2 regions of the Pseudoalteromonas sp. HL-AS1 genome follow, and region 2 is predicted to be linked to the other one. Evidence: predicted binding sites of a transcription regulator. Region 2 holds the regulator's gene; the other holds the start of a gene.
What was found. The regulator LexA, encoded in region 2, represses DNA repair genes until DNA is damaged. The targets are predictions, from matches to a motif close to TACTGTATNNNNATACAGTA.
Positions count from the first base shown of each region.

Region 1: the regulator LexA is predicted to act here: its motif matches at 2,721-2,740, upstream of RB214_RS10615 (SulA-like leucine-rich domain-containing protein).

Region 1 is NZ_CP133569.1:2,290,902-2,296,976, forward strand. Features, by position in the region: gene RB214_RS10600 (hypothetical protein) at 1-507, shown strand, start outside; gene RB214_RS10605 (NCS2 family permease) at 589-1,881, opposite strand; gene RB214_RS10610 (tetratricopeptide repeat protein) at 2,000-2,464, shown strand; gene RB214_RS10615 (SulA-like leucine-rich domain-containing protein) at 2,763-3,197, shown strand; gene RB214_RS10620 (YchJ family protein) at 3,236-3,715, shown strand; gene RB214_RS10625 (diguanylate cyclase) at 3,790-4,707, opposite strand; gene RB214_RS10630 (DUF6172 family protein) at 4,901-5,203, opposite strand; gene RB214_RS10635 (VC2046/SO_2500 family protein) at 5,383-5,910, opposite strand; tRNA gene RB214_RS10640 (tRNA-Tyr) at 6,023-6,075, shown strand, end outside.
Region 2 is NZ_CP133569.1:3,470,892-3,476,966, reverse strand. Features, by position in the region: gene RB214_RS16170 (endonuclease) at 1-569, opposite strand, end outside; gene RB214_RS16165 (DnaJ C-terminal domain-containing protein) at 801-1,769, shown strand; gene RB214_RS16160 (chaperone modulator CbpM) at 1,769-2,089, shown strand; gene RB214_RS16155 (hypothetical protein) at 2,152-2,877, opposite strand; gene RB214_RS16150 (hypothetical protein) at 3,191-3,571, shown strand; gene RB214_RS16145 (PaaI family thioesterase) at 3,572-4,012, opposite strand; gene lexA (transcriptional repressor LexA) at 4,180-4,797, shown strand; gene coxB (cytochrome c oxidase subunit II) at 5,281-6,075, shown strand, end outside.

The DNA of each region.
Region 1 (6,075 bases), 1.2 Mb from region 2:
ACATCTAAAGCACTTAAAAGCCGCTTAAGTGAAGCGAAAACGCACTTATCTAATCCAGTTAAAGATAATAGCAGTGAAGCTTTAACGCTACCGAGTAATGACAAGCAACTAGTAGGCCTAATTCAGGGCATTAAAAAATTACGCTCAATTTTACGCTCTGAACACAGTAAAGGTCGTATTGACAGCCAAGTTTTTGTTTTAGAAGATAAACGTCTTGAAAAATTACAACTACGTATTAATATCGAAAGCCAAATAAAGCGTGGCTTATCTGCCCGCTCAGCAAGTATGGTTGGCTCTGCAAGGCAGTATTTTGAAAAAGCACAGGCAACGCTCAATGCAGTTACATACACCGATGAATATGTAACAACAAAACGCCAAGAAGTTGAAGGTTACTTAGAGGCAATTAGTGTTGAACTTAGAGCTTCTAATGCAAGCGCACTTAAAAAGAAAACAGAAGAAGAGCAAGACGACTTAGATATATTGTTTGCTCCTAAAAAGAAATGGTAGCGTTTTTATACTAAAAATAAGTATTAAAAAAGCCTGCACAAATTAAATTTATGCAGGCTTTTTTGTATTTTTTGTTAGCTATTAAGACAAAAATGCAAACTTGAAAACAAACAAGGCTGTTAATATACAAACACTAATACTGATTTGATCTTGCTTACCACACAATACTTTTACCGCTGTATAAGATATAAAGCCAAGTGCAATACCGTGCGCAATAGAAAACGTTAATGGTGTCATTAGTAATACCACAGTAACAGGAATTGCATCGGTCATATCATCCCAATTTACAAACTTTAAATTTTGCAGCATCAGCACAGCGACATATAAAATAGCGCCTGCCGTAGCATAAGCCGGTACCATTTGTGCAAGCGGTGCAAAAAACATCATTAGTAAAAAGCAAATACCTACAACGACAGCCGTTAAACCAGTACGTCCGCCAACAGAAACACCAGCAACCGATTCTATATACGATGTAGTCGTAGACGTGCCTAGCATCGCACCTGCAATTGTTGCTGAGCTGTCAGCACTTAGTGCGCGTCCTAAACGAGGCATGTTACCTTTTTCATCAGCTAAACCAGCTTTTTGAGTGACCGCAACTAATGTACCCGAAGTATCAAAAAGATCGACAAACAAGAATGCAAAAATAACACTCATCATTGATATATCAAAAGCGGCGGCAAAATCTAGTTGCATAAAAGTAGGCATTATTGATGGTGGCATAGCCATAACACCGTGATATTCAACTAGCCCTAAACTTAGTGCAATGCCTGTCACTAATAAAATACTAATAAGTACACCGCTTTTAAAATCGCGGTATAAAAGCGCTGCAATTACAAAAAAGCTTAATATAGCTAATAATGGGCCTGGGGAAGTAATGTCGCCCAATTGCACTAGTGTTGCTGGGCTTGAGACAATAATGCCTGCATTTTTAAGGGCAATTAAGGCTAAAAAAGCACCAATACCTGTTGCGATAGCTCGCTTGAGCACCAGAGGTATGGCATTAATAATCCATTCTCTGACTTTAAATAAACTTAAAAATAAAAATATACAACCCGACATAAAAACAGCCCCTAATGCGGCTTGCCAGGTATAACCCATTCCTAATACGACGCCATACGTAAAAAAAGCATTTAGTCCCATGCCAGGCGCTAATGCTAATGGATAATTAGCCCATAAACCCATTATAAAACAGCCTATCGCAGCTGCTATACAGGTAGCTACAAATGCAGCCCCTTGGTCCATCCCTGCCTCAGCAAGCATAGCCGGGTTTACAAATACAATGTATACCATAGTGATAAAGGTCGTTAGGCCAGCAACGCATTCGCGTTTAACTGTTGAGTTATTTTCGCTGAGTTTAAATAAGGCTTCAAACATAATAAACTTGTGATAGTAAAAAGTGGCGAGATTTTAACATAAAAATTATCTTTTACAGGACATTTTACCTTGCTATATACTAAACTGTTAAAGTAGTTAAAATAATAAATGAACCAATATGCTTAAAACAACACCTTGTGAGCAAGACTTAGAGCAACAGCTAGACAACATTTTAGGTTTTGTTACTCAACCAGAAAGCAGCCCCGCGCCCATTGATAATAAAAAAGATGAGCAAAGTACTATTAATAAAGCCCTATATTATTTAAAAAATAATCAAGCTCCATTGGCTGCAAAATGGATGCGCCTTGCTGCAATGGCAGGAAACCATAGAGCACAGTTTTATTTAGGTTTATTTTTTGTAAAAGGTGAAGGCGTGCCACAAAGTGTATTTCATGCTGTAGCGTGGTTGAGCTTAGCGAGTAGCCAAGGGTACGCACCTGCCACTGCAGCGGTTACAGATATACGCAAACATATCGAAACTAAGCGATTTAAAGATGCTCAATGTTATGCAGCAAGTTTGTACGAACAAATCCACCAACTCCAGTTTTCTCATATGATCCCTCGCACCAGTGAAAACACATAAACTAACTAAGTTATAAGTACTGTATACAGTTTTGAAAAATACTGTATATAGTTACAAAGATACTCCTACACAGTATAAAACCCACAAATGAAAACATGACTCAAAAATTTATTTTAAAAATACCCCCTCAAAAACAAGCCTATAACAAGTTGATTAATAAAGAATTATAGATTTAAAAACAAAAAACAATGATCAAAAGCTGAATAACTGTACAAATAAATAGCATAAAATGCTTGCACGAAAGCACTGTATAAACTACTGTATATAAATACTGTATAAAAACCCAGTGAGTGAAATTATGTTACAGCCTATTACCGTAAGAACAGTTAAAAGTTACCAACAAGACGAGCAAAGCGATTGCGTAAATTTGATCCAAATTGAAGATGAAATTTCAGCGACCTTTGAGCTTTTAAAAGTATTACACCAATATAATAGCTCTAATGCATGGACGTTATTAATTGCACCAGATCATGTACCTAGCAAAGCTTTACTTGACTCATGCTCTATTGATACAAGTAAATTACTTGTAATTAGACAGAAGCACCTAGTAAATCTAGAGTATGTATTAAATTCTGCGTTACATAATGGAAACTTTGCAGCGGTAATTACCTGGACCGATATAGTTAATAACCAACTACTTACAAATCTATCGTTCGATTTGAGTAAAACGAATACAAAACTATATTGTTTTACTAAAAACGCTCAAACAACAGAGATACCACTCGCTCAATAAGCTTGTTAAACTAATGTTTTAGACTTTGTATTATTATTATGACTTCACTCAATACCACATTATGTTTTTGCAGCAGTGGGCACAATTATGCCGATTGCTGCGAGCCGCTTCACTTATCTGTTAAGCAAGCTGACACTCCTGAACAACTTATGCGCTCACGATTCAGCGCTTATGTTATTAAAAATGCAAAATATGTTTATCAAACCTACGCAAAAGAAAAACAAGCTGAGAATCCGGTTAAAGAAATCAATGATTTTGCTAACAGCTGTCGATTTATAAATCTTGATTTAATTGACTCAAGCCATGATGGCGATACTGGAACGGTAGAATTTAAAGCCCAATATTTTTATCAAAACTTATTTTGTGAGCTTCACGAAAAGTCGCAGTTTATTAAAGAAAGCACCCAATGGCGTTATTTAGATGGCACTATATATCCTGTTGAAGATATTAAAGTAGGCAGAAATGATGACTGCCCATGCGGTAGCAATAAAAAGTACAAAAAATGTCATAGCATGTAATCAATAATCTTATTTAATATTTATTACCTAAAAGGTGTTTTTAAGTGGCAGAGTGATTTATTAGCTAACTAAACTTAAAAACACACTTTGTTACGCCCTTGCATTTTAGACTCATACATTTTTTCATCTGCGATCTGCAACGTGTTTTTGTTATTTACGTATGGTTGTAGGGTTGCACCGCCAATACTAATAGTCACAAAATCATATTCTGAATATTTGTGTAATATTCCTAAATCCGCCACATTCTGTTTAATTTTATCAGCAACACAAATTGCACCTTCAGTGCTTGTATGCGGTAGAACAACTACAAACTCTTCGCCGCCATAACGCGCAACAAAATCGGTTGGCCTTTGCAAACTATTAGTAATAGTTTGTGCTACTAGGTTTAACACCGTATCCCCCTGCACATGACCATAGATATCATTGTATTGCTTAAAGTAATCTATATCGATGAGTAATAATGCATAGTCAACTTTTTCTCGTAAGGCGCTTCGTTCCATTTTAGAAAAATGTGCATCAAAATAACGGCGATTGAATACTTTAGTTAAATCATCTAAAAATACTTTTTGATTGAGTAAGTCGTGTTGTAATTTTAACGTTATATGGGCACGAACCCTTCTAAATAGTGTTTCTTTTATAATCGGCTTTTTAATAAAATCAACAGCTCCGGCTTCCCAACACTCTTCTTCTTCGTTTTCAAAGGATGTAACAAAAATAACTGGGATATCCTGTGTTTCAGTATTATTTTTTAATTTTAAACATGTATCAATACCACTCATTCCACCCATACTAATATCGAGTAGGACTATATCGGGTACATTTACATTACAAATTTCAATTGCTTCTTCACCACTTCCAGCTGTTGTCACATTAAAATGCTCAGATAATATTTTTTTCAATACGATTAAGCTTAATAACTGATCGTCAACTATAAGTACTTTAGAATTCTTTAAACTTAGTTTTAATTGATGGTCAGAGTAATTTATTGGCATAGTAAAAATGTTTTGTTTTTTTAATTAAAAACAGCCTATAGCATCACATTTTGTTATGCAAATGTTAATTAAGAGGGGTTCTACTTATTGGTTACTAATAAAAATACTTTTTAGTAAATCTTTACTGCATAAAAACAAAAAATGAGCCACTTGGACTCATTTTATAACTTTGAATACTTAATTTAGTTAAGTATTATTCGTCATCATCTAAATCTAATTGCTGACGTTGAGCAGGTCGAGCTAAAATCTCTACGTAGAAAGAGGTCAAACCTTGCTTTTCAATTTCGCCAATTTGGTTACTTAATTCAGCAACGTGCACAACTTGCGCATCTTCAGCTGTGTTACCAAACTTACAGTCAAATGCCCAATAGTCAGCATCTTCAGGTAGCGTTTTATTACGCTCTCTTTTCAAATATTTTTTCACTTCGTGCTTTGCAGCATCAACCATACGAGGGTATTTGATTTTCTCGTGATTTAGCGTGAATGTTTTCTTCATTACGTTCCTAATTACCTTGGTTTAATGATAATGGCATTTCATGTCATACCATTTGACGCCATTATAGCAATTGCATTTAATTTTTGGATGCTTTTTTTTCATTAAATCAATTATTAGCAAATATATAAAGCAGACCCGTTATAAAGCATATATTAACTGATGATTATTACAATCATATATCACACCGCAATAAGCTGAAGTGGTTGATGTATTGCATCATTATTAAGGCTGTCGTAAAAAGCAGCTGCATCTATAGGAGGATTAGCAAGTTGTGTTTGTTCGCTTTTAATTCTTCTTCTGACAGCAAGCTCACAGTTATCTATTATATTAAGTGGAATATGCTTATCATCATTTCTAATCGCAAGTGGTTCAGGGCTTAAGCATTGCCTTAACTTAATACTTGTCATACCACAGCGCTCCCCTTCTTGAGATATTAATGAGGCATTAAACTGTCCAACCAACATATTGTATTCATCAGGGGCTAAAAGTTGCTTTGGACCTGCGCCAAATTGCTTTCTTAATGCCTCTTCTTCTATAACTAAATTATCTATTTCAGTTTTTGGTAAATGAAATTGGCTAAAGTCGAGTGCGTCATGTGACAGCATCGCTAATAATAGAGAAAATTCGCCACGGCGATTTTCATGCACACTATTATTGAGCCTACTGTTTAACTGACTCTCTGTGATTAACAAATCATCTATTTGCATAGTCTTTAGTCGATTGTGGTAACTGATAGATATTTATCGGCTTTATTTCAATTTTCTTTAGCTTTTTTCTTTACTTAAATACGCAATTTGCTATTATCAGCGCCGTTGCATTGGAGGGGTTCCCGAGCGGCCAAAGGGATCAGACTGTAAATCTGACGGCTCAGC
Region 2 (6,075 bases):
AAACCGTATGTTTTTTGCATGTAAGCGTAGGTGTCAGCTATACGTTTTCGTGCATAAACAGGCGGTTCAACTACACGTTGCTTAAAGTTTACTTTTACTTCGCAACGGCCATATTGCGTGGCGTTTTCGCTAAGCATACCAAAACGATAATTAGAGCGATCGGCATTAATTTCGCCAATAGCTGGCGCTAAGTTATTTATATCAGCTTCCATTTTTCTAAATTTAGCACTTACTTTACGGCAGTTTTTACGCCCGCCATCTTGCCAGCATTGTAGCTGGTGACCAAATTCCCACGCCGGAACAATGTGCTCCCACTCAATGCGTAGTGCTCGCACATTTACTTTGCCTGAGCGGGTAAGGGTATTTCGAGGAATGTAACCACAGTTAGACGGATCAGGAACGAGTTTTTTGCCTTCTTTTTTAATGTCGCAACCGCAGTAAATGCTTTTGGCGTTGTCAGGTAGGGTTTTAATTAAATGTCTTTTAGCCGTTGAAAAACGGGTAAATTGTTCGGCAGATACCGAAACGCACACACAACAAGCCAATAAGGCCAGAATAAATCGAGTCATATCCATCACAAATGTGAACTACAGGAATGGGCAGTTTAAAGCCTTGAAGATAAAAGATAAAGTTAACTTAAGGGCAACGCTTATATTACTAAAAAGTGCCTGATTAATTTTTTACTCAAAGTTATTTTCACTATTCATTTATTTCTCACTATTTATCGTATTTTAACCACACAAGGTTACCCGTTAAGGAGTATGCTTAAAGCTTACTCAATATGAGGATTTGGATTGCAAATGAAATTTGTTGATTATTATGCAGTGCTTGGAATATCGCCTGATGCAGATGATAAAGCGGTTAAAGTAGCTTATAAAAAGTTAGCTAGAAAATATCACCCAGATGTAAGCAAAGAGCCTCAAGCAGAAGATAAGTTTAAAGAAATAGCAGAAGCTTACGAAGTCATTCATAACAAAGAAGAACGTGTAAAATACGACGAGTTACGTCGTCACCAACAAAATCGTGCTCGTCAACAGCAAGGTAATTATGGTGGTAACAATGCCTCATCGCAAAGTAATTATCAGCAAAGCGATCCTCAAACCGATCAAGAGTTTTCTGATTTTGTTAATTCAATGTTTGGCGGCGCCGGTGGATTCAATCGTTCCGGGCAGAGCAGAAGTAACGCCGCTCGCGCGCAAAAAGGACAAGATGTGGAAATAGAGTTCCCAATTTTTCTTGAAGAGACTTTAGTTGATACCGTGAAGCCTGTTGAGTTTATGTTACCGCAGCGAGACAGCAGTGGCCGTGTCACTGAAATTAAAAAATCACTAAAAGTGAAAATTCCCGCAGGTTCAGTAAATGGCGAGCGAATTCGACTAAAAGGGCAAGGCGGATTAGGGTCAGCGAATGGGCAAAATGGCGACTTGTATTTACAAATTAGTTTAGTGCCTCACCCATTATTTGATGTTGAGGGTCATAACCTAAATATAATTGTCCCTCTTGCACCATGGGAAGCGGCTCTTGGTACAAAGCTAAATTTACCTACGTTGACAGGAAAAATCCAATTAACTATTCCTTCTAATAGTCAGTCTGGTCAACGCTTGCGTATTAAAGGTAAGGGATTAATGAGTAAAAAAGCTAAAGGTGACTTATTTGCTGTGCTTAAAATTGTTAATCCAACATCTGTTGATGATACCAGTAAAAAACTGTGGGAAGAATTAGCCAAAAAAGCTCACTTTGATCCCCGTAATAACTGGAGCAAGCCATAATGCAAATTATCGTGACACAAAAAGACGATTTACTTACTAGCAAAGAGCTATGTTTGAGCAGTGATATTAGCGAAGCAATTTTATATGAGTTAGTTGAGCATAATATTGCGGTTCCAATTGAGGGGAAGCATGTTACGCAGTGGCTATTTACTGTATCTGCAGTGACCTTAGTTAAAAAAGCGGCCCGTATCCAACATGACTTTTCGTTAGATTGGTCGGCAATAGCTTTAGTTTTACAATTGCTGGATGAGCGTGATGAGTTGATTTTCGAAAACGAAATGTTAAAGCGACATTTGAGTCGATTTAAGCACTTGGAATAAAATAAGCCCTAGGCTTATTTACTCTTTGATAAGTGGGCGCTAGCTCTCAAAAACCAATATGACTACTTTGATTTATTCTTATTTTTAATTCGGATAAATCGTTTTAGTCGTATATTTTGTATAAGTAATAATATTCCACTCAAACAAAAAAGTACGCTAGTTGCTGAAAAGCTAATAAGTAGTGGATTATTAAAATTCTCTCGCTCATCGTAATCCATAATATGTAACATCCAAAAAAAGTCGAATATTCGCCATAGCGTGCTGCGAACGGTGACAACTTTGCCGTTATTTTCTGACAAGTACAGTGTTGTGTTAAAGGTGTCGTCAAATTGGACCTGCCAAACATTGGTTTTATATCCGACTTCCCGCGTACCTAGCTTTAGTAGTACAGCGCTTGTTACTTGAGCGTCAATAAGTAAGTGTGCTTTAGCATTTGCGGTAATTTGTATTTTAGTTGGCGGTTCAAATGGTCGGCCTGTTATGCCATTGAAGCTTTGCTGCTCGTTATTACTAAAGACAGTAATAAGTGGTGTAGTTAAGAAGTTCTCAAAAATTATTTGTGTTGGATTAACCACCTGAGAGGCAATATCGTCAAGGGAGGCAACATAATCAGCCTGCGTAAATGGGTTATTAAGAGTACGTGTTGCAAGATGCTCCCCATGAACTTTATCAAGAGGGATTGCACTCATAATTAAACCACCTAGTAACCATGCTAAAATTTGTAGTGCTAATAAATAACCTAACCATTTATGTAACTTGCGAGCATGTTTAAATATTTTTTTATTCATGTTTTAGTCTTATTATTTTTAGAGGCTAGTTTATTACATTAATAGGATAAGTTACTGCGACATTTTGTCGCAGTTTAAACTATAGCTTACTGTAATCATTTAAAAATAAAAAAGATTACACTTAAATTCCTAACATGACTTATCTGTTTAATTGAGCTGAATATTTGATATCCAGCTAGCTTTAAATGCTAAAAAATACTTAAAAGCTGCGAAATATCCATATAAAGTGGTTAATAGAGCATAGTTGATTTGGTATAACGGTAAAACTGCGTTAAAGTTTGCAATGAAATTATTAGAGGATAAATACGAAACGATGTCGGAAATTCAATTTTTAAATGTAGATCTTGAGCTTGAATCAAAGCAAGATATTAGTTTGCTAGTGGCGGACTTGAAAAAAGTCGCGACGATTTTACATTATGACAAAGACGAATACCGTCAACTAGCGCGTATTGAAGCTACAGGTGAGGTGAGCACACCTGATAAAGCCATAAACCATATATGTGAGCTTATTGAATCGTGTTCGCGTAATGCGCTAAAGCAATGGTTAAGCTGTTCACGTAGAACGTTTGATATTGGTTTTGAATCAGGGACTTCTCCTAAGTGCTTTAATCAAGCCTTAGATGCAGATACATTATTGCGTATATCTGCGATTGGTGCGGGTATGGAAATTACCATTTACCCAATCGAAAAGTAACTATCTTCGCTCTACGACTGCTGCGGTCATTTTTGATACGCAGCACAGCTCATTGCGGCTATTTGTAATTTTTATTTCCCATACTGAACTACGTTTGCCAATATGAAACGCTCTAGCCGTTGCTGTTAAAGTGCCGTTGCGAGATGCTTTTAAATGACTTGCGCTAATTTCCTGCCCTACACAGTAAAATTTAGTAAAATCGACAACAAAGTTAGCGGCATAGCTGGCAACTGTTTCGGCAAGTACAACGTTAGCACCGCCGTGAACCATGCCCATTGGGTTATGATGCTCAGGAATTGCCGGCATTGTGGCAACCAAATAATCATCGCCAATTTCTGTGACTTCTATCCCCATAGTTTTCATTAATGTTCCTTGGCCATTAATGCCTTGTTCTAACTGCTTGCACAGCTCTAAGGTGATGGGCTGGTACCAAATACTCATAATGTCTCCTTTGCATTTTTAATCATTTATAAACTTAGCTTTAGTTATATCCCTAAAATGTACACAAGTGAAATTACTTTAGCTATTTTAAGGCTTAATTTAAATTTGCGATTTTTATTTAACTGTATATACTCACAGTTAAATGTACTGTATGGAAAACCAGTTGTATGCGACCATTAACGAACCGCCAAGCTCAAATACTCGAACTAATTAAAGTTTTTATTAAAGACACTGGTATGCCTCCTACACGTGCTGAAATAGCGCAAACATTAGGTTTTAAAAGTGCCAATGCTGCTGAAGAACATTTAAAAGCACTTGCTAAAAAAGGCGCAATTAAAATGAAACCAGGTGCAAGCCGTGGTATTCAATTAATTGAAGAAGAAGAGCCAGAACAATTAGGTTTACCGCTTATAGGGCGTGTTGCTGCTGGTTCACCTATTTTGGCGCAAGAGCACGTTGAAAGTCACTGCAAAATCGATCCATTAATGTTTAAACCGGCTGCAGATTTTTTACTACGCGTTAACGGTATGAGCATGAAAGATATTGGTATTATGGATGGTGATTTACTTGCTGTACATCGTACTCAAACCGCTGAAAACGGACAAGTTGTTGTTGCCCGCCTAGACGAAGACGTAACTGTAAAACGTCTTGAGAAAGCGGGTCGTAAAGTATTACTTCATGCTGAAAACGACGATTTTGACTCTATTGAAGTAGATCTTGAGAATGAGTCTTTTAATATTGAAGGCTTAGCCGTTGGCGTTATAAGAAACGCTGATTGGATGTGACTTTAAAAATAGCTTTTAAACAAGCAGTTTTATAAATGCGTACTAACTAGTACGCATTTTTGTTTTAAAATTTGTACTAAAAATAGGGCGTAAACAGCCCACTGACTATTTAAGCTGTAAACTTTTTTGCACTTATATTTTCCCCCTCCGAATGCGTTAAACCCCTTTGTTTTGCTCATATTTTGAACTTTCTGTTGCCCAGTTGATTACCGATTTTTTATTAATTATTCAATATCACCTGATTGTTTTTTATACTAAAACTTGCTTGTTGTTCGTTTTTTAGCTAATTGTTAATGTGCTGAGCTAATAATAACTCACAGCTTTTTAGTTTTGAGAACACACAATATACATAAACTCGTTGTTGGCGCAGCAAAACCAATCAATATTAAATAAGATTGGCTAAAAAAATAAAAATAACGAATTGGCGTTTAAGCCGTATGCCTCTTCGCTTTGCATTCGCAATAGCATCAAAGGAGCCGTCACATGGGTAAACTGACCTCTACCTTGTGGCTTATATTATGTGTTTTTTCGCACCCAGTTTTGGCTAACAGCCAATACAATATGCGCAAAGGCGTAACCGATATAAGCAATAATGTATATCAGCTGCACATGACCATATTTATAATATGTTGTGTGATTGGGGTGATAGTGTTCGCAATTATGTTTTGGGCACTTATTCATCACCGTAAATCTAAAGGGGCTGTACCTGCCCAATTTCACGAAAGCACTAAAGTAGAAATACTTTGGACTGCAATTCCGTTTGTTATTTTAATTGCTATGGCAGTACCAGCCACTAAAACCCTAATTGCAATGGAAGATGCCAGCAAAGCTGATCTCACTATTAAAATTACGGGTTCGCAATGGAAATGGCATTATGAATATATGGGTGAAGATGTAGAGTTCTACTCTATTTTATCTACCCCGCAAGATGAAATCGCGAATCTTGCAGATAAAAATCCTAACTACTTACTTGAGGTTGATAAGCCTCTTGTACTGCCAATAAATCAAAAAGTACGATTTTTAATGACTTCTGACGATGTTATTCACTCTTGGTGGGTACCTGATTTTGCAGTTAAAAAAGATGCTAACCCCGGCTTTATAAACGAAACATGGACGAACATAAACGAAGAAGGTACTTACCGAGGCCAATGTGCTGAGTTGTGTGGTAAAGACCATGGCTTTATGCCCGTTGTGGTGGTCGCTAAATCTGAGGCTGATTTTAAAACATGGCTTGCAGATGCAAAGCAGGCTAAACAAAAAGCAGCATTAGCAGATGCC